DNA from 2 places in the Achromobacter sp. D10 genome. Region 1 is predicted to be linked to the other one. Evidence: riboswitches for the same ligand, from Rfam matches in the RefSeq annotation. Region 1 holds a riboswitch; the other holds the start of a gene.
The links. A riboswitch is a leader RNA that binds a small molecule or an ion and turns the genes downstream of it on or off. The one in region 1 is predicted to bind glycine.
Positions count from the first base shown of each region.

Region 1 (7,463 bases):
GCCACGGTCACGGTCTCGTCCAGAGACACCGCCAGGCGGGCGCCGTCGACACGGCGCAGGTTGATGTGCGCGCAATCGGCCGCGGTCAGGATGGCCGGGGTGGCGGCGCCGGTTTCCAGCAGCAGCGTGTCGAAGAAGGTGTCATTGACGACCTTCACACCCAGCTTGACCAGTTCGGCGCGCAGGATTGCGGTACTGCGCTGCACGCGCTCGGCGATGCGGCGGATGCCGACAGGGCCGTGCCACACGGCGTACATGCCGGCCATCACGGCCAGCAGCACTTGCGCGGTGCAGATATTGGAGGTGGCTTTCTCGCGGCGGATGTGCTGTTCGCGCGTTTGCAGCGCCAGACGCATCGCCGGGTTGCCCTGCGCATCCTTGGACACGCCGACCAGGCGGCCGGCCATGTTGCGCTTGAAGGCGTCCTTGCAGGCCATGAAGCCGGCATGCGGGCCGCCAAAGCCGAAGGGCACGCCAAAACGCTGCGCCGAACCGATAGCGATGTCCGCGCCCCACTCGCCCGGCGCGGCCAGCAGGGCCAGCGCCAGCAGATCCGTGGCGACGGCCACGATGGCGCCTTGTGCATGCGCGGCGTCGGCCAGCTTGCGGTAGTCAGCCACCGAGCCGGTGCTGTGCGGATATTGCAGCAGCACGCCGAAGCACTCGGGCAGGCCTTCGGCCTCGTCGCCGACGGTGATTTCGATATCCAGGCCTTCGGCCCGCGTGCGCACGACTTCGATGGTCTGGGGATGCACGTGGCGCGAAATGAAGAACACCGTGCTCTTCGACTTGGCGCTGCGGCGCGCCAGCGTCATGGCTTCCGCGGCGGCGGTGCTTTCATCCAGCAGCGAGGCGTTGGAAATATCCAGGCCGGTCAGGTCGGCGACCATGGTCTGGTAGTTCAGCAGAGCCTCCAGGCGGCCCTGCGAAATCTCGGGCTGGTAAGGCGTGTAGGCCGTGTACCAGGCGGGATTCTCAAGAATGTTGCGCAACACCACGTTCGGCGTCTGCGTACCGTAATACCCCTGGCCGATGTAGCTGCGGTAGACCTTGTTGCGGCCGGCGATCTGCTTCAGCTCGGCCAGCACGTCGGTTTCGCTGCGCGAAGCGGGCAGCGCCAGCGGAGCCTGGCTGCGGATCTTGGGCGGCACGACTTCTTCGATCAGGGCGTCCAGGCTGGCGCTGCCGATGACGGCAAGCATGGCGGCCTGGTCGGCGTCGGAAGGGCCGATATGGCGGGGGATGAAGTCGGTATGGGTGTCTAGGGCGCGCGACATGGGGAGATCTCGGGATAGCGGGTGTCGTCGGAGGACGGACGGTGTTGCATCTTGAGCAACGGGCGCGGAGCCTGTGCCTCCGCGCCCGTTGCCTACAAGCGGCTTAGCCGTTGGCGACGGCTTCGTAGCCAGCGGCGTCGAGCAACTTGTCGGCGTCCGCGGCATTGACCGGCTTGATCTTGAAGATCCAGGCGGTGAAAGCCGATTCGTTGATCAGGTTGGGGTTGTTTTCCAGCTCTTCGTTGAACGCGACGATCTCGCCGGCCACGGGAGCGTAGATGTCCGAAGCGGCCTTGACCGACTCGACCACGCCCGCGGTTTCACCGGCGTTCAGCTTCGCGCCGACCTTCACGTCGCCAACGAAGACCAGGTCACCCAATTGATCCTGGGCGGTATCGGTGATGCCGACGACGAACACATCGCCCTCGGCTTTGACCCATTCATGGGACTCGGTGTACTTGCGATCGGTGGGCAGACTCATGGGAACTCCTGAGGGAATGCGGGTAGATGAATGGTGTTGCGCGCCTCGCGCGGGCGACCGTCGCCCAGGGGGCCGGCGGCTCGCGCGAAGCTTCGAGTTTACGAGTGTTCGACCGCTTTGCCGTTACGCACGAACGGCAATTTGCAAGCCAGGGCCGGCACCCATTTGCCGCGGATGTCGACCTCGACCGTGTCACCCGGCTTCACGCCTTGCGGCAGGCGGGCGAAACCGATGGAGACGCCCAAGGTAGGCGACATGGTGCCGCTGGTGAGTTCGCCCATGCCGTCCTTGGTGCGCACGGCCATGTGCGCGCGCATGACGCCGCGCTCTTGCAGCTTCAGGCCGATGAAGGCGGCGGGGGTGGCGAATTGCTCCAGCGCGTCGCGGCCAATGAAGCGGCGCTCGGCGTTCTTCAGGGAGACGGTCCAGGTCAGGCCGGCCTGGTCGGGCTGGGTCAGCTCGTCCATGTCCTGGCCATAGAGATTCATGCCGGCTTCCAGGCGCAGCGTATCGCGCGCGCCCAGCCCGCAGGGACGCACGCCCTGGGCAACCAGATCGCGCCACAACTGCACGACCTCGGTAGCGGGCAGCACGATCTCAAAGCCGTCTTCACCGGTGTAGCCGGTACGGGCCACCAGGGTGTCGTCGCCAACGCGGGCGGCCACGAAGGGGGTCAGCGGCTCGCTGGCGACCTGCCATGCCGGGCGGGCAGCCCAGACCTTGGCGCGGGCGTTCGGGCCCTGCACGGCCACCATGGCCAGATCGCGGCGCGGCGTAATGGCGACGTCGAACTGGCCAGCCTGCTTGACGCGCTGCATCCAGGCCACGTCCTTGTCGGCCGTGCCGGCGTTGACCACGACGCGCCATTCGTCGGCGGCGAAGAAGTAGATGATCAGGTCGTCGATGACGCCGCCTTGCGGATTCAGCATGCAGCTGTACAGCGCCTTGCCCGGCACGGTCAGCTTGGCCACGTCGTTGGCGACCAGGCGTTGCAGGAACGCGAAAGCGTCCGGGCCGGCCACGTCGACGTTCAGCATGTGCGACACGTCGAACATGCCGGCGTCCTGGCGCACGGCATGGTGTTCTTCCAGCTGCGAACCGTAGGCCAGCGGCATGTCCCAGCCGCCGAAATCGACCATTCGGGCGCCAGAGGCGATGTGTTCTTCGGCCAGCGGGGTGCGTTTGAGGGTTGCGGACATGCGCGGAAACTCCGGGGCGGCAATGTTGCCAGGGTTACGGAATGCCTGTGGTGCGTAACGGCCTGCGCCGGCACTACGGCTGAATCTTCCGCCCCTCTGTCCTTTTGCCTGAGAGTTGCCCCGCGTGGCGGGTTTGCACCTTCGGCGCCTGGGCTGCTCGACATGTCCCTATTTCAGGGGCGGCGCCAGGTCTCTCCAGAGTGCTGTTTTGCCGCGTCCACATGGTGAAAACCGGGACGGAGCAAGCATGGGCGGTATGGGTTACCTGAGCGATTCCGGGCGAATTGCGCCTTCGGCGGCGGCCGGACGTACAGGCCGCTCTCTCCCGCAACATGCGTGACAGCGGCGCAAGCATACAACGAAAGCCGCAGCCAGGGAATGCCCCGCCCTTGCGGCCTGCCCGCGTCTTTGCGGGCCCGGTGCTAGCCCAGCGCCGTGTCCAGCAGCATCATCAACACGAATCCCAGCATCAGCCCGCAGGTCGCGTAAACCTCATGCCCCTTGCGATGCGATTCCGGAATGATTTCGTGGCTGATCACGAACAGCATGGCGCCGGCGGCAAAGCCCAGCCCCCAGGGCAGCAGCGGTTCGGACCAACCGACCACGGCCGCGCCCAGCACGGCGCCCAGGGGTTCGACCAACCCCGACAACATGCCCAACGCCACCGCGAACGCGCGCTGGTAACCCGCGGCCAGCAGCGCCACCGCCACCACCAGCCCCTCGGGAATGTCCTGGATCGCAATTCCGGTGGCCAGCGCGGTGCCGCGCATGGCGTCGTTGCCCGCGTAACCCACGCCGATGGCCAGGCCCTCGGGCAGATTATGGAGAGTGATGGCAAAGACAAACAGCCAGGTGCGGCGCAGACGGTGGGCCTCGATGCCTTCCCTGCCCTTGATGAAGTGCTCATGCGGCAGGGTGCGGTCCATAAGCAACAGCACGGCAGCCCCCAGCAGCACGGCGGCGCCCACGGTCAAGCCGGCGCCCCAGGGACCGTAGCCCAGGTCGCGGCTTGCGGCGATGCCTGGCGCCACCAACGAAAATGCGCTGGCCGCCAGCATGACGCCGGCCCCGAAGCCGAACATGCTGTCCTGCATTTTCTGCGGAATGCTGCGGGCGAACAGAATGGGCACGGTACCCAGCGCCGTGGCCGCGGCGGCCACCAGCCCGCCCAGGAGGGCATCGGCCACGTGCGGCGCGCGCACGTCCAGATAGGCCCACAGCTGGTGCAGGCCCAGGCAGGCCACCAATACCGCCAACGTCCACACGCTAATGCTGGTGGCCGCTGGCCGCACGCGATGACGGCTGAAGGTGTTCATGTGCCGCTGCCTCCTTGCGAGAGATGCGCTCAGCGCCGAGCCGCCGCGTAGCGGCGCGCCACTTCAGGCCAGTTCACGACATTGTAGAAGGCGCCGATGTACTCCGGCCTACGGTTCTGATACTTGAGGTAATAGGCGTGCTCCCACACGTCCAGGCCCAGGATGGGCGTGTTGCCCTGCATCAGCGGACTGTCCTGGTTGGCGCTGCTTTCGACCGTCAGCTTGCCCGCGGGCGTGACGGAGAGCCAGGCCCAGCCGCTGCCGAAACGCGTGAGCGCGGCCTTGGTAAAGGCGTCGCGGAAGGCCGCCAGCCCGCCCAGGTCCGCTTCGATAGCCCCGGCCAACTCGCCGTCCGGCTCGCCGCCGCCTTCGGGTGACATGACGGACCAGAACAGGCTGTGGTTCGCATGGCCGCCGCCATGGTTGCGCACGGCACCGCGGACGGCTTCAGGCAGCTGTTCCAGCCGCGCCACCAAGGATTCGACCGGTTCATCGGTCGCAATACCCGCGCCTTCCAGCGCGGCGTTCAGGCTATTGACGTAGGTCTGATGGTGCTTGCTGTGGTGGATCTCCATCGTCATCGCATCGATATGAGGCTCCAGGGCGTCGTAGGCGTATGGTAGGGGCGGAAGGGTGTAGGCCATGAATGTCTCCGTGGGATCCGCCCTCTCTCAGAGGCCAGATCAATATCGAAAACATAAATGATAAGTATTTTTATTTGATATCACAACGGCAAGCTTCCAATGCCTGCCATAGCGCCGACCTATCGGCGCCCTGGCCTTGTCGTTACAGCGCCTTGCCGCAAGCGACCCCGGAGGCCCACGCCCACTGGAAGTTGTAGCCGCCCAGCCAGCCCGTGACGTCCACGGCTTCGCCGATGAAATACAGCCCGGCGGTGGTCTTGGCCTGCATGGACTTCTGGTCCAGTCCGCGCGTATCCACCCCGCCGCGCATCACTTCGGCCTTTTTGTAGCCAGCGGTGCCGCTGGGCACCAGAGTCCATTGATGGATATCCTGCGCCAGCGCGCGCAAGGTCTTGTCCGGTGCGTCCGCCAGCCGCAGCGATGCCAGTCCAGGTTTGCCGCCCTGCTCGGCCAGGTGCAGCCAACGGTCGGCCAGACGCTTGGGCCAGAGGCCCGCCAGCACGGTATGCAGCTGTTGCCGGTTGCCGGACTTGGACGCCAGCAGTTCTTCGGCCAGATCGCGGCCTGGCGCCAGATCGACCACGATCGGTTCGCCGGGTTTCCAGTAACTGGATATCTGCAGAATGGCCGGGCCGGACAGGCCACGGTGCGTAAAAAGCAGGTCTTCGAGGAATTCGCCGCGGGTCTTGCCTTGCCCGGTGTGCAAATTGACTTCCAGGGCTACGCCGGACAATTCCGCCAGGGGCTGCCATTGCGCGGCATCGAAGGTCAGCGGCACCAGCGCGGGCCGCGGCTCCACCACCTTCAGGCCAAACTGCCGCGCGATCTTCAGGCCGAAATCCGTGGCGCCGAGCTGGGGAATCGCCATGCCGCCGGTGGCCACCACCAGCTTGGCGGCGCGGATCGGCCCCTGGCTGGTGCGTAGTTCGAAACCTTGTTCGCCATGACCGATCTCGGCCACCGAACACCCCATCCGCCATTGCACTCCGCCCGCGTCGCATTCCGCGCGCAGCATCTCGATAATGGATTCGCTGGAGTCATTGCAGAACAGCTGACCACGATGCTTCTCGTGCCAGGGGATATGGTGGCGCTTCATCAGCGCCAGGAAATCCTGCGGCGTATAGCCCGCCAATGCCGATCGGCAGAAATGCGGGTTCTCGGAGAGGAAATTGGCGGGGCCGGCGCCGATATTGGTGAAATTGCAGCGGCCCCCGCCAGAAATGCGGATTTTCTCCGCCAGGCGCTCGGCATGGTCGACCAGCACCACGCGCAAACCGCGCTGGCCAGCGACCGCGGCACACATCATGCCAGCGGCGCCGGCGCCGAGCACTGCTACATCGAACATCAGTCTTCGATCAGGCAGTCGACGTAGTAACGCTTTTCGCCATCCGGCCCCACTTCATCGGCAAGGCCGTGGATGTAGGTTTCAAAGCCCGGGAAGCGCTGGTTGAACTCGCGCGCGAACTGCAGGTACTGGACGATGGTGCGGTTGAAGCGTTCGCCCGGAATCAGCAGCGGGATGCCCGGAGGATACGGCGTCAGCAGCACGCCGGTAACGCGGCCTTCCAGCTTGTCGATGTCGACGCGCTCGACTTCGCGATGCGCCATGCGCGCAAACGCGTCGGACGGCTTCAGCGCCGGCACCATGTCGCTCAGGTACATCTCCGTGGTCAGGCGGGCCACGTCGCGCTCGCGGTAGGCTTCGTGGATCTGCTGGCACAGGTCGCGCAGGCCCATGCGCTCATAGCGGCGATGGTCGCGGCAGAATTCAGGCAGGATGCGCCACAGCGGCTGATTGCGGTCGTAATCGTCCTTGAACTGCTGCAGGGCGGTCAGCAGCGTGTTCCAGCGGCCCTTGGTGATGCCGATGGTGAACAGGATGAAGAACGAATACAGGCCGGTCTTCTCGACCACCACGCCGTGCTCGGTCAGGTACTTGGAGACCAGCGCGGCCGGGATGCCGGTTTCACCGAAGCTGCCCGACATGTCCAGCCCCGGAGTGATGATGGTGGCCTTGATCGGGTCCAGCATGTTGAAGCCTTCAGCCATTTCGCCGAAGCCGTGCCAGTGGTCGTTGGATTCAAGTATCCATTCATCGCGATTGCCGATGCCTTCGGCGACCAGGCGGTTCGGGCCCCAGACCTTGAACCACCAGTCGTTCTTGCCGAACTCGGATTCCACCTTGCGCATGGCGCGGCGGAAGTCCAGGGCTTCGCGGATGCTTTCCTCGACCAGCGCAGTGCCTCCCGGCGGCTCCATCATGGCGGCGGCCACGTCGCAGGACGCGATGATCGCGTACTGGGGCGAGGTGGACGTGTGCATGAGATAGGCTTCGTTGAAGACATTGCGGTCGAGCTTGCGGGTCTCGGACTCCTGCACGATGATCTGCGAGGCCTGCGAAATGCCGGCCAGCAGCTTGTGCGTGGAGTGCGTGGCGAACACCATGGCATCCTGGCTGCGCGGGCGGTCCTGCCCGATGGCGTGCATGTCCTGGTAGAACTCGTGGAACGAGGCGTGCGGCAGCCACGCTTCGTCGAAGTGCAGCG
Region 1 covers NZ_JAYJLE010000012.1:100,249-107,711, forward strand. Annotated here, with positions in the region: gene gcvP (aminomethyl-transferring glycine dehydrogenase) at 1-1,277, opposite strand, end outside; gene gcvH (glycine cleavage system protein GcvH) at 1,381-1,758, opposite strand; gene gcvT (glycine cleavage system aminomethyltransferase GcvT) at 1,857-2,957, opposite strand; glycine riboswitch at 3,044-3,166, opposite strand; glycine riboswitch at 3,200-3,295, opposite strand; gene VCS63_RS24490 (ZIP family metal transporter) at 3,380-4,273, opposite strand; gene VCS63_RS24495 (superoxide dismutase) at 4,303-4,917, opposite strand; gene VCS63_RS24500 (NAD(P)/FAD-dependent oxidoreductase) at 5,060-6,262, opposite strand; gene VCS63_RS24505 (arginine/lysine/ornithine decarboxylase) at 6,262-7,463, opposite strand, start outside.

Region 2 (7,463 bases), on a different contig from region 1:
CGGCCGTGACCTCTATGCCGAAGGTCGCACGCTGGAACGCCTGGGCCTGGACCGCCTGTCGCGCGACGATATGCGCAAACTGCTGGCTGAAGGCTGCTGATACAAGGATGCAAGCCATGAACCAAAAACTGTGCGTGATCGGCGCTGGCCGCATGGGCGTGGGCATCACGCTGTCATACGTCCATGCCGGCCTGGACGTCACGCTGATAGACATCAAGCCGCGCACGGCCGCCGAGCAGGCCGAGTACTTTGCCCGCGTGCGGGACGATCTGCGCCGCGAGCTCTCCATCCTGTCCAGGCTGGGCTTGCTCGATGCCGCCCAAGCGGAGATTGCGCTGGCGCGCGTGCATCTATGCTCGCGCGAGGATGCGCAAGCAGACCTGCGGCAGGCGCGCGCGGTGTTCGAAGCCGTGCCCGAACGCCTGGACGCCAAGCGCGACGCCTTTCTGTGGCTGGGGTCGGCCTGCGCGCCCGACACCATCATCGCATCCACCACGTCCACCTTTCTAGTTACCGAGCTGGCAGAGCTGGTGCAGGACCCAAAGCGCTTCCTGAACGCGCACTGGCTCAACCCCGCCTACCTGATACCGCTGGTGGAGGTGAGCCGCGGCCCCCAGACCAGCGATGCCGCGACGCAGGGATTGATGGAATTGCTGCGCCAGGCGGGCAAGAAGCCGGTGCAATGCGCCCCTGCCGCCGGCTACATCGTGCCCCGCATCCAGGCGCTGGCCATGAACGAAGCGGCCCGCATGGTCGAGGAAGGCGTAGCCAGCGCCGAAGACATCGACACGGCCGTGCGCCTGGGCTTCGGCCTGCGCTTCTCGGTCCTGGGACTGCTGGAATTCATAGACTGGGGCGGCGGCGACATCCTCTACTACGCCTCGCGCTATCTCGCCGACGCCATCGATCCGCGCTTCGCCTCGCCCGCCGTCATCGCCCGCAACATGGAACAAGGGCGCAACGGACTGCGCGACGGCCAGGGCTTCTACGACTACGCCGGCATGGACGTGAACGCCTACAAGATGGAGCGGCTGGCACAGCTGTGCAAGCGGCTGGAAGTGATGGAGCTGCTGCCCCGCTACGACGCGGCGAGGCAGCCGCCTGCGCGCTAGTCCCGGGGCTGCGCGCCTACTTGTCCAATTCGCCCAGGATCCGGTACGCCAGCCGGACCCTGGCCTCGTTCGGATAGTTGCGGTTGGCCAGTATCACGATGCCCAGGCGCTTGGACGGCACGAACGCCACATAGCCGCCGAAACCGTTGGTCGAGCCCGTCTTGTTGATCCACACGGCTTGCTGCGGCGGCAGCGGCGGGTTCAACGCGGCCACCGGCTGGCTCTGGCTGTTGTAGTTGCCGGCATTGGCCGTCAGCAAGGCGTCCAGCGTCGCCGGATAGCGCAGTTGTTCCCAGGCCAGGTCCTGGACCATGTCGCCCAGTTGGTAATAGCCGACGTGCGTCTGCCCGATCGCATCGCGTAGTTCGGCATTGGTGACGTTCAAGCCCATGTTCGCGTCGACAAAGCGGATCAGGTCGCGCGCGCTGGTCTTCACGCCGTAGGCCTCGTCCGCCAGCACGCCCGGATTCACGCGCACGGGCGCATTTTGCTTGTTGTAGCCCTGCGCATAGTCTGCCATTCGCGCGGCGGGCACGTCGATGTAGGTGCTGGTCAGGCCCAGCTTGGGAAACAGGTCCCGCTCCATCGCCGCCTTGAACGGCTGGTTCAGGCTCTTGGCGGCGACCACGCCCAGCATGCCGATGCTGGGGTTGGCGTAGGTACGGTACGTGCCGGCGGGATGCTCGGGCTTCCAGTTCTTGAGATAAGCCATCAGCTGCGCCTGGTTCTTGATGGCGTCGGGCACCTGCAAGGGGAAGCCGCCGGTCGTATGCGTGCCCAGGTTGATCAGGCTCAGTTTGGCGAAGTCGCTGCCGGCGAGTTCGGGCAGGAACTTGGCCGGGCTGTCGCCCAGGGCCAGGCGGCCGCGCGCCTGTGCATAGGCCGCCAGGGTCGCCGTGTAGGTCTTGCTGATGGACCCGACCTCGTAGAGCGTGTCGCTGCCGGCGGGCTTGCCCGTTTCCCTGGACGCCACGCCGTAGTTGTAGAAGCGCTGCGTGCCGTCCTGGGTCACGGCGACCGACATCCCGGGGATGTCGTGTTCGCGCATGACGGCCTGGACCGCCTCGTCGATCTTGCGGTCCGCGTCGGCCTGGCCGGCCTGCGCCAGTGCGCTGCCGCCGACCATCAGCGCAAACCATCCCGTGCGCAGCATGCTATTCAAGCGCATTCTCGTCATTCCCTGTCGTGTCGAATCCGTGGCGCCGCAACGGCGGCGCGCATGCATCGTAACGCGGCGCGGTGTCCCATTGGTACTAACCCTTGGTCTCATTCCCGGGGATTTTGGCTATTCTCGGCTCGTCGATCCAAAACCTCGCAGAAGAGACCTGCCCCAGCGACAGGCGCCGACGGAGCAACCGCCCCGGAAACTCTCAGGCAAACAGGACTGCGCGGTCTAGACAATCTGGAGAGAGGCGCGATGCGCCCACCGAAGGGGAACCCGCCGCCGCCCGCGCCGCGGGTGAAGCTCTCAGGTACAGAGACAGATGGGGTGCTGCGGCCGGGTGGCCGCGGCCACTCAATCTGGAGCCATCATGCCCCGCATCGCCATCATTGGCGCCGGTATCACCGGCGTCACGTCCGCCTATGCCCTGAGCAAACTGGGATACCACGTCACCGTCTACGACCGCCAGCGCTATCCCGCCATGGAGACCTCCTACGCCAACGGCGGCCAGTTGTCGGCCAGCAACGCCGAAGTCTGGAACAGCACCGCCACCGTCATGAAGGGCCTGCGCTGGCTCGGCCGGCATAACGCGCCGCTGCTGCTCAATCCCAGATTCAGCTGGCACAAGTATTCCTGGCTGGCGCAATTCATCGGGCAGATCCCAAACTACCGCCGCAACACCATCGAGACCACCCGGCTGGCCATCGCCGCGCGCCAACACCTATATGCCATGGCCGAAGAAGAAGGCATCGATTTCGACCTGGAGCGCCGCGGCATCCTGCACATCTATCACGACGCCGCCAGCTTCGAGACCGCGCGCCGCGCCAATGCCTTGTTGCAGGAAGGCGGGCTGGAGCGCTACGCGGTATCGCCCGAAGAAGCGCGCAACATCGAACCCACATTGACGACCACCTGCTACGGCGGCTTCTACACGCCGTCCGACGCCACGGGCGACATCCACAAGTTCACCAGCGGCCTGGCGCGCGCTTGCGAACGCCGGGGCGTGCGCTTCGCGCAGGATGCCGACATCCGCAACATCAGCGTGGACGGCGCGCCGTACGTGCTCGACGTCGCGCGCGAGGGCGGCACGCGCCGCGAACAACACGAAGCCGACGCCATCGTCGTCTGCGCCGGCGCCGTCAGCCGGCAATTCGCGAAACAGCTGGGCGACACGGTCAACATCTACCCCGTCAAGGGCTACTCCATCAGCGTGCACCTGGACGACGCGCCCAGCCAGGCTGCCGCGCCCCGTGTCAGCCTGCTGGACGAGGCCGCCAAGATCGTCACCAGCCGGCTGGGCGACCGCTTCCGCGTGGCTGGCACGGCCGAGTTCAACGGTTTCAACATGGACATTCGCGCCGAACGCGTACAGCCGCTGGTGGATTGGACCCGCAAGCACTTCCCCGGCGTCCGCACCTCGCGCGTGGTGCCCTGGTGCGGACTACGCCCCATGACCCCCAGCATGATGCCCCGCGTCGGCCCTGGAAAACGGCCCGGCGTGTTCTACAACACGGGACATGGGCATCTGGGGTGGACCTTGTCAGCGGCGACCGCGCAGATGCTGGCGGCGAGCGTGCAGGAAGGGGTGGGCGAGGCTTGAGCGGATGGGCGCGGCGCTCGGGTAGGACTGAATTCAGACCATATTGAGCAGGCGACCTGTGCGGATACTCTGGCCATAAGAATCAGATCGCCAACTCGCCGCGTAAGAGCATTGCGAAAAACGGGTGCTCCGGCACAGCCTAGTTTTCGGCCAGCGCGGTCTCCTTCCTATTCTTATCATCCGCGGAGACAAGCATGGAGGAATTCGGCTCCACCGTACTGTTCTGGCCAAACACACCATTGTTCTTGCACACCTGCCCCTCCTTCATCACCAGGACTATCCCGTCCGGATCGACCAACAGCGACAGGTCCTTCAACGGATCGCCGTCGACCATGACCACGTCCGCCAGGTAGCCTGGGCGCAGCATGCCCAGCTCGTCCGGCCGTTGCATGATCTCGCCGCCCAACCGGGTGGCGGACATCAGCGCCTCGGCCGGGGTCATGCCGATGTAATCGACGAAGTACTGGAGGTCGCGGGCATTGGTGCCGTGGGGCATCCAGGCAAAGCCGTAGTCGCCGCCGGGCAGGATGCGAATGCCGCGCTGGTGCATCTTGCGCAGTGACTCCGAGGCGATTTCCAGTTCGCGCTTGTAGCCCATTTGTTCGGCGATGGCGGGCGTAATGCCGTATTCCGAAGCGTTGAACGCGGTGCGGATAAGCCAGCCTATGCCGGGCGCGACGAAGTGGCGGTCCTTGTTGGCTTCCAGCATGTCGAGCGCCTCTTCGTCGGCAAAGCTGGCGTGATAGATCATCTCGATGCCGTGGCGCACGCATTGCTTGACCGACTCGCTGGAGCGGGCATGCGCGGCGACGCGCTTGCCGTAGCGCTTCGCTTCGCCAGCCAGCATGGCGATCTCGTCCTCGGCGAAGGGCGACATCTCGGCCGGCAGCCCGGCGATGTACTCGCCTGACAAGTTGATCTTCAGGTGGTCGACGCCGTATTTAATGAAGGTGCGCGCCGAGCGCCTGATCTCTTCCGGGCCGCAGCACACACTGCCGAAGCTCAGTTCGTCGAATGGCATGTGCGGCAGAGAATTGTCGCCAAGCGCGCCAATCGTGGTGATTTCCTGGCTGCCCGCCAGGTAGCGCGGCCCGGGGCATTCTCCGGCATTGATGGCGTTGCGCAGCACCACGTCCAGCCGAGGTTTGGCCGCGGCCGCGCCTATGGCCGAAGTCCAGCCCATATCCAGGTAACGTTTGGCCACGCGCACGCACCAGAGGATGTGCTCTTCCGGCGGCATGAACTGAATAGCGGCCAGCGAAGGCTGGTCGTTCCAGGAAAAATGCGTGTGCGCTTCGGTCATGCCGGGCATCAGGAAGCGTCCCTTCCCGTCGATGACCCGCGCGCCATCCCTGCTCACCTGTTGGGGCGCGCGCGCGACTTGGGAGATGCGCGCCCCTTCGATGAGAACCTCACCAGGATAGGGTTCCGCACCGCTGCCATCGAAGATGGCGACATTGATTATGGCAATGCTGGACATGACAAGTCTCCTCCGGCCCGTCGCGCGGGCCGATTTCTTATGTTGAAACGCCAGGAAAAACGTTGCTTAACGCAATGCTGCGTAAAACTCCCGCAAGGCCTCTGCGCAAGCCTGAGGTTTTTCGTAGGTGGTCCAGTGGCCGCAGTCCTTCAGCACGATCTGGCGGCTGCCGGCCAGGCGTGCAGCAAGCGCCTGCACATTCGTGGGCGGTGCCACGCCGTCCTGGTCGCCGGTCACGAGCAAAGCCGGGACGCTGATCGTCTCGAGGGCTGCCGGCTGCGCGTCAGCCAGCGCCTCGCAGCTTTGCGCATAGCCTTCCGGAGGCTGACGCATCACGCTCTCACGCACCAGTGCCAGCACGGCGGGCTGGTTCTGCCTGGTTTGCGCGCTGGTTGCGCCCTTGACGATGGCGTCTGCGATTTCCTGGATCGCCGCGCTGCCACCACGCGCCAGCTCCGCCCGCGCGCGAATGCCGGGCCGGCCCGCATCCGGCGGCGCGGCCAACGGTCCGAACAGCGCCAGCGACTTGACCCTGCCAGGATGGGCCACGGCAAGATGCTGGGCCACCACGGTTCCGAGCGAATGCGCGGCGACATGCGCCACATCGATCTCCAATGCGTCCAGCAGTCCCGCCATCGTGTCCACGTAGGTAGCGATAGACAGGCGTTTCTCGCCCAGCGCCGAGCGCGCACTTCCCGGCAGGTCCGGACGGATCACGCGGAACCCGTCGAAGGCGCCCATGACGGGCGTCCACGTATTCGAGGAACCACCCAGGCCGTGTATGCACAACAGTGCCGGCCCTTCGCCGTCGATCTCCACGGCCATGCCGTTGACGTGTTGGGTGCTCATGCTGCCGTCTCCTTTTATCTGAGCAGTCGTTGCTTGCATCGGCATTGCGCCGGCAATTTTTCAGGACTGTATCGGCGCGGGCGGCAGCGCGCTTATCGCCGCGTGCGCGGACTTATCGCAGAGTCAGATTTTGTGCCTAGTGAATACACCTAGCGCGGACAAACGCGCAAACGCCCATAAAATTCCCTGAGCGCCGCACCCGCCCGCGCGCAGGCCCAGGCTCGCGCGACGAGGCGATAAGAAAAACGGGAGACAGAGATGCAGGAGACTTACGCCTTGCACGAAGGCGCGTTCGGCCGCGCCGTCGTGCTGGAACTGCGCGACGACCTGATCGCGCACGCGCATGCGGAAGTGCAGCTGGCCCTGTGGCTGGGCGGCGCGCGCGTGCTGGGACATGTCGGCCAGACTCCGGTCCCCTACAGCGAGCACCTGGCGCTCGGCACCAACACGTACGAATCGCACGACGCCAGACTGCTCGAACGGTCGGGACCGGCCATCTTCCTGGTGCTCTACATCGCCAAGCCCTGGCTGGACGAAAGGCGGGCCGCCACCGGTCGCCCATTCCACTTCGCGGCGCCGGGCGTGCCCATCGACGCGGCGGTACGCCAAAGCTGTTGGCGATTGCTGGACAAGATCGTGGCGCCGCAAGACCACCCCGGCGCGGATCTGGATGCGGAGGTCGAGGCCCTGCTGCAAGCGGCCATCGAATCGTCGATCGAGCCGGATCGTCCGCGCAACCGGATGCCCGCGGCGCCGGCACTCGACCGCCGGCTGCGCGCGGCGATCGCCTACATGCGCGAACATGCCCACGAGCCGATCACGGCGGAAGAAGTCGCCAGCCGCGTGGGCCTGTCGCGCGGCCACTTCTTCGCGCTGTTCCGGGATCAGCTCAACACCACGCCTCAGGTCTTCTGGAGCGCCGTGCGCGTGGAAGAGGCCGTGCGCCTGCTGGTGCACCAGGAACAGCCCCTGACTTCGGTGGCGCTGGATCTGGGCTTCTCCACGCCCGGCAATTTCTCCCGCTTCTTCCGCGAACACATGGGCGTTTCGCCATCGCGTTTCAGGCGCGCGGCGACAGGCGCCGCGCAGCATCTGCTGACCGGGGTTTCCTGAGCCGCGGGTCGGCCGGAAGCCGTCCTGCGCGCCTCTACACGGTTACGGCAGGCGCGCGCGGCCGCAAATCCACGGCGTCCGCGCCCGGACGATCGCGGTTGAAATGCGCCCCCCGACTTTCTCCGCGTGCACTCGCCGCCCGCACGA
Region 2 covers NZ_JAYJLE010000007.1:254,343-261,805, reverse strand. Annotated here, with positions in the region: gene VCS63_RS20465 (NAD/NADP octopine/nopaline dehydrogenase family protein) at 1-100, shown strand, start outside; gene VCS63_RS20460 (3-hydroxybutyryl-CoA dehydrogenase) at 117-1,112, shown strand; gene ampC (class C beta-lactamase) at 1,129-2,265, opposite strand; glycine riboswitch at 2,418-2,509, shown strand; glycine riboswitch at 2,511-2,600, shown strand; gene VCS63_RS20450 (D-amino acid dehydrogenase) at 2,645-3,874, shown strand; gene VCS63_RS20445 (amidohydrolase family protein) at 4,014-5,354, opposite strand; gene VCS63_RS20440 (alpha/beta hydrolase) at 5,421-6,203, opposite strand; gene VCS63_RS20435 (helix-turn-helix domain-containing protein) at 6,462-7,316, shown strand; gene nadB (L-aspartate oxidase) at 7,351-7,463, opposite strand, start outside.
Region 2: linked by a shared signal. The riboswitch ahead of VCS63_RS20450 (D-amino acid dehydrogenase) and the one ahead of gcvT (glycine cleavage system aminomethyltransferase GcvT) in region 1 are both predicted to bind glycine.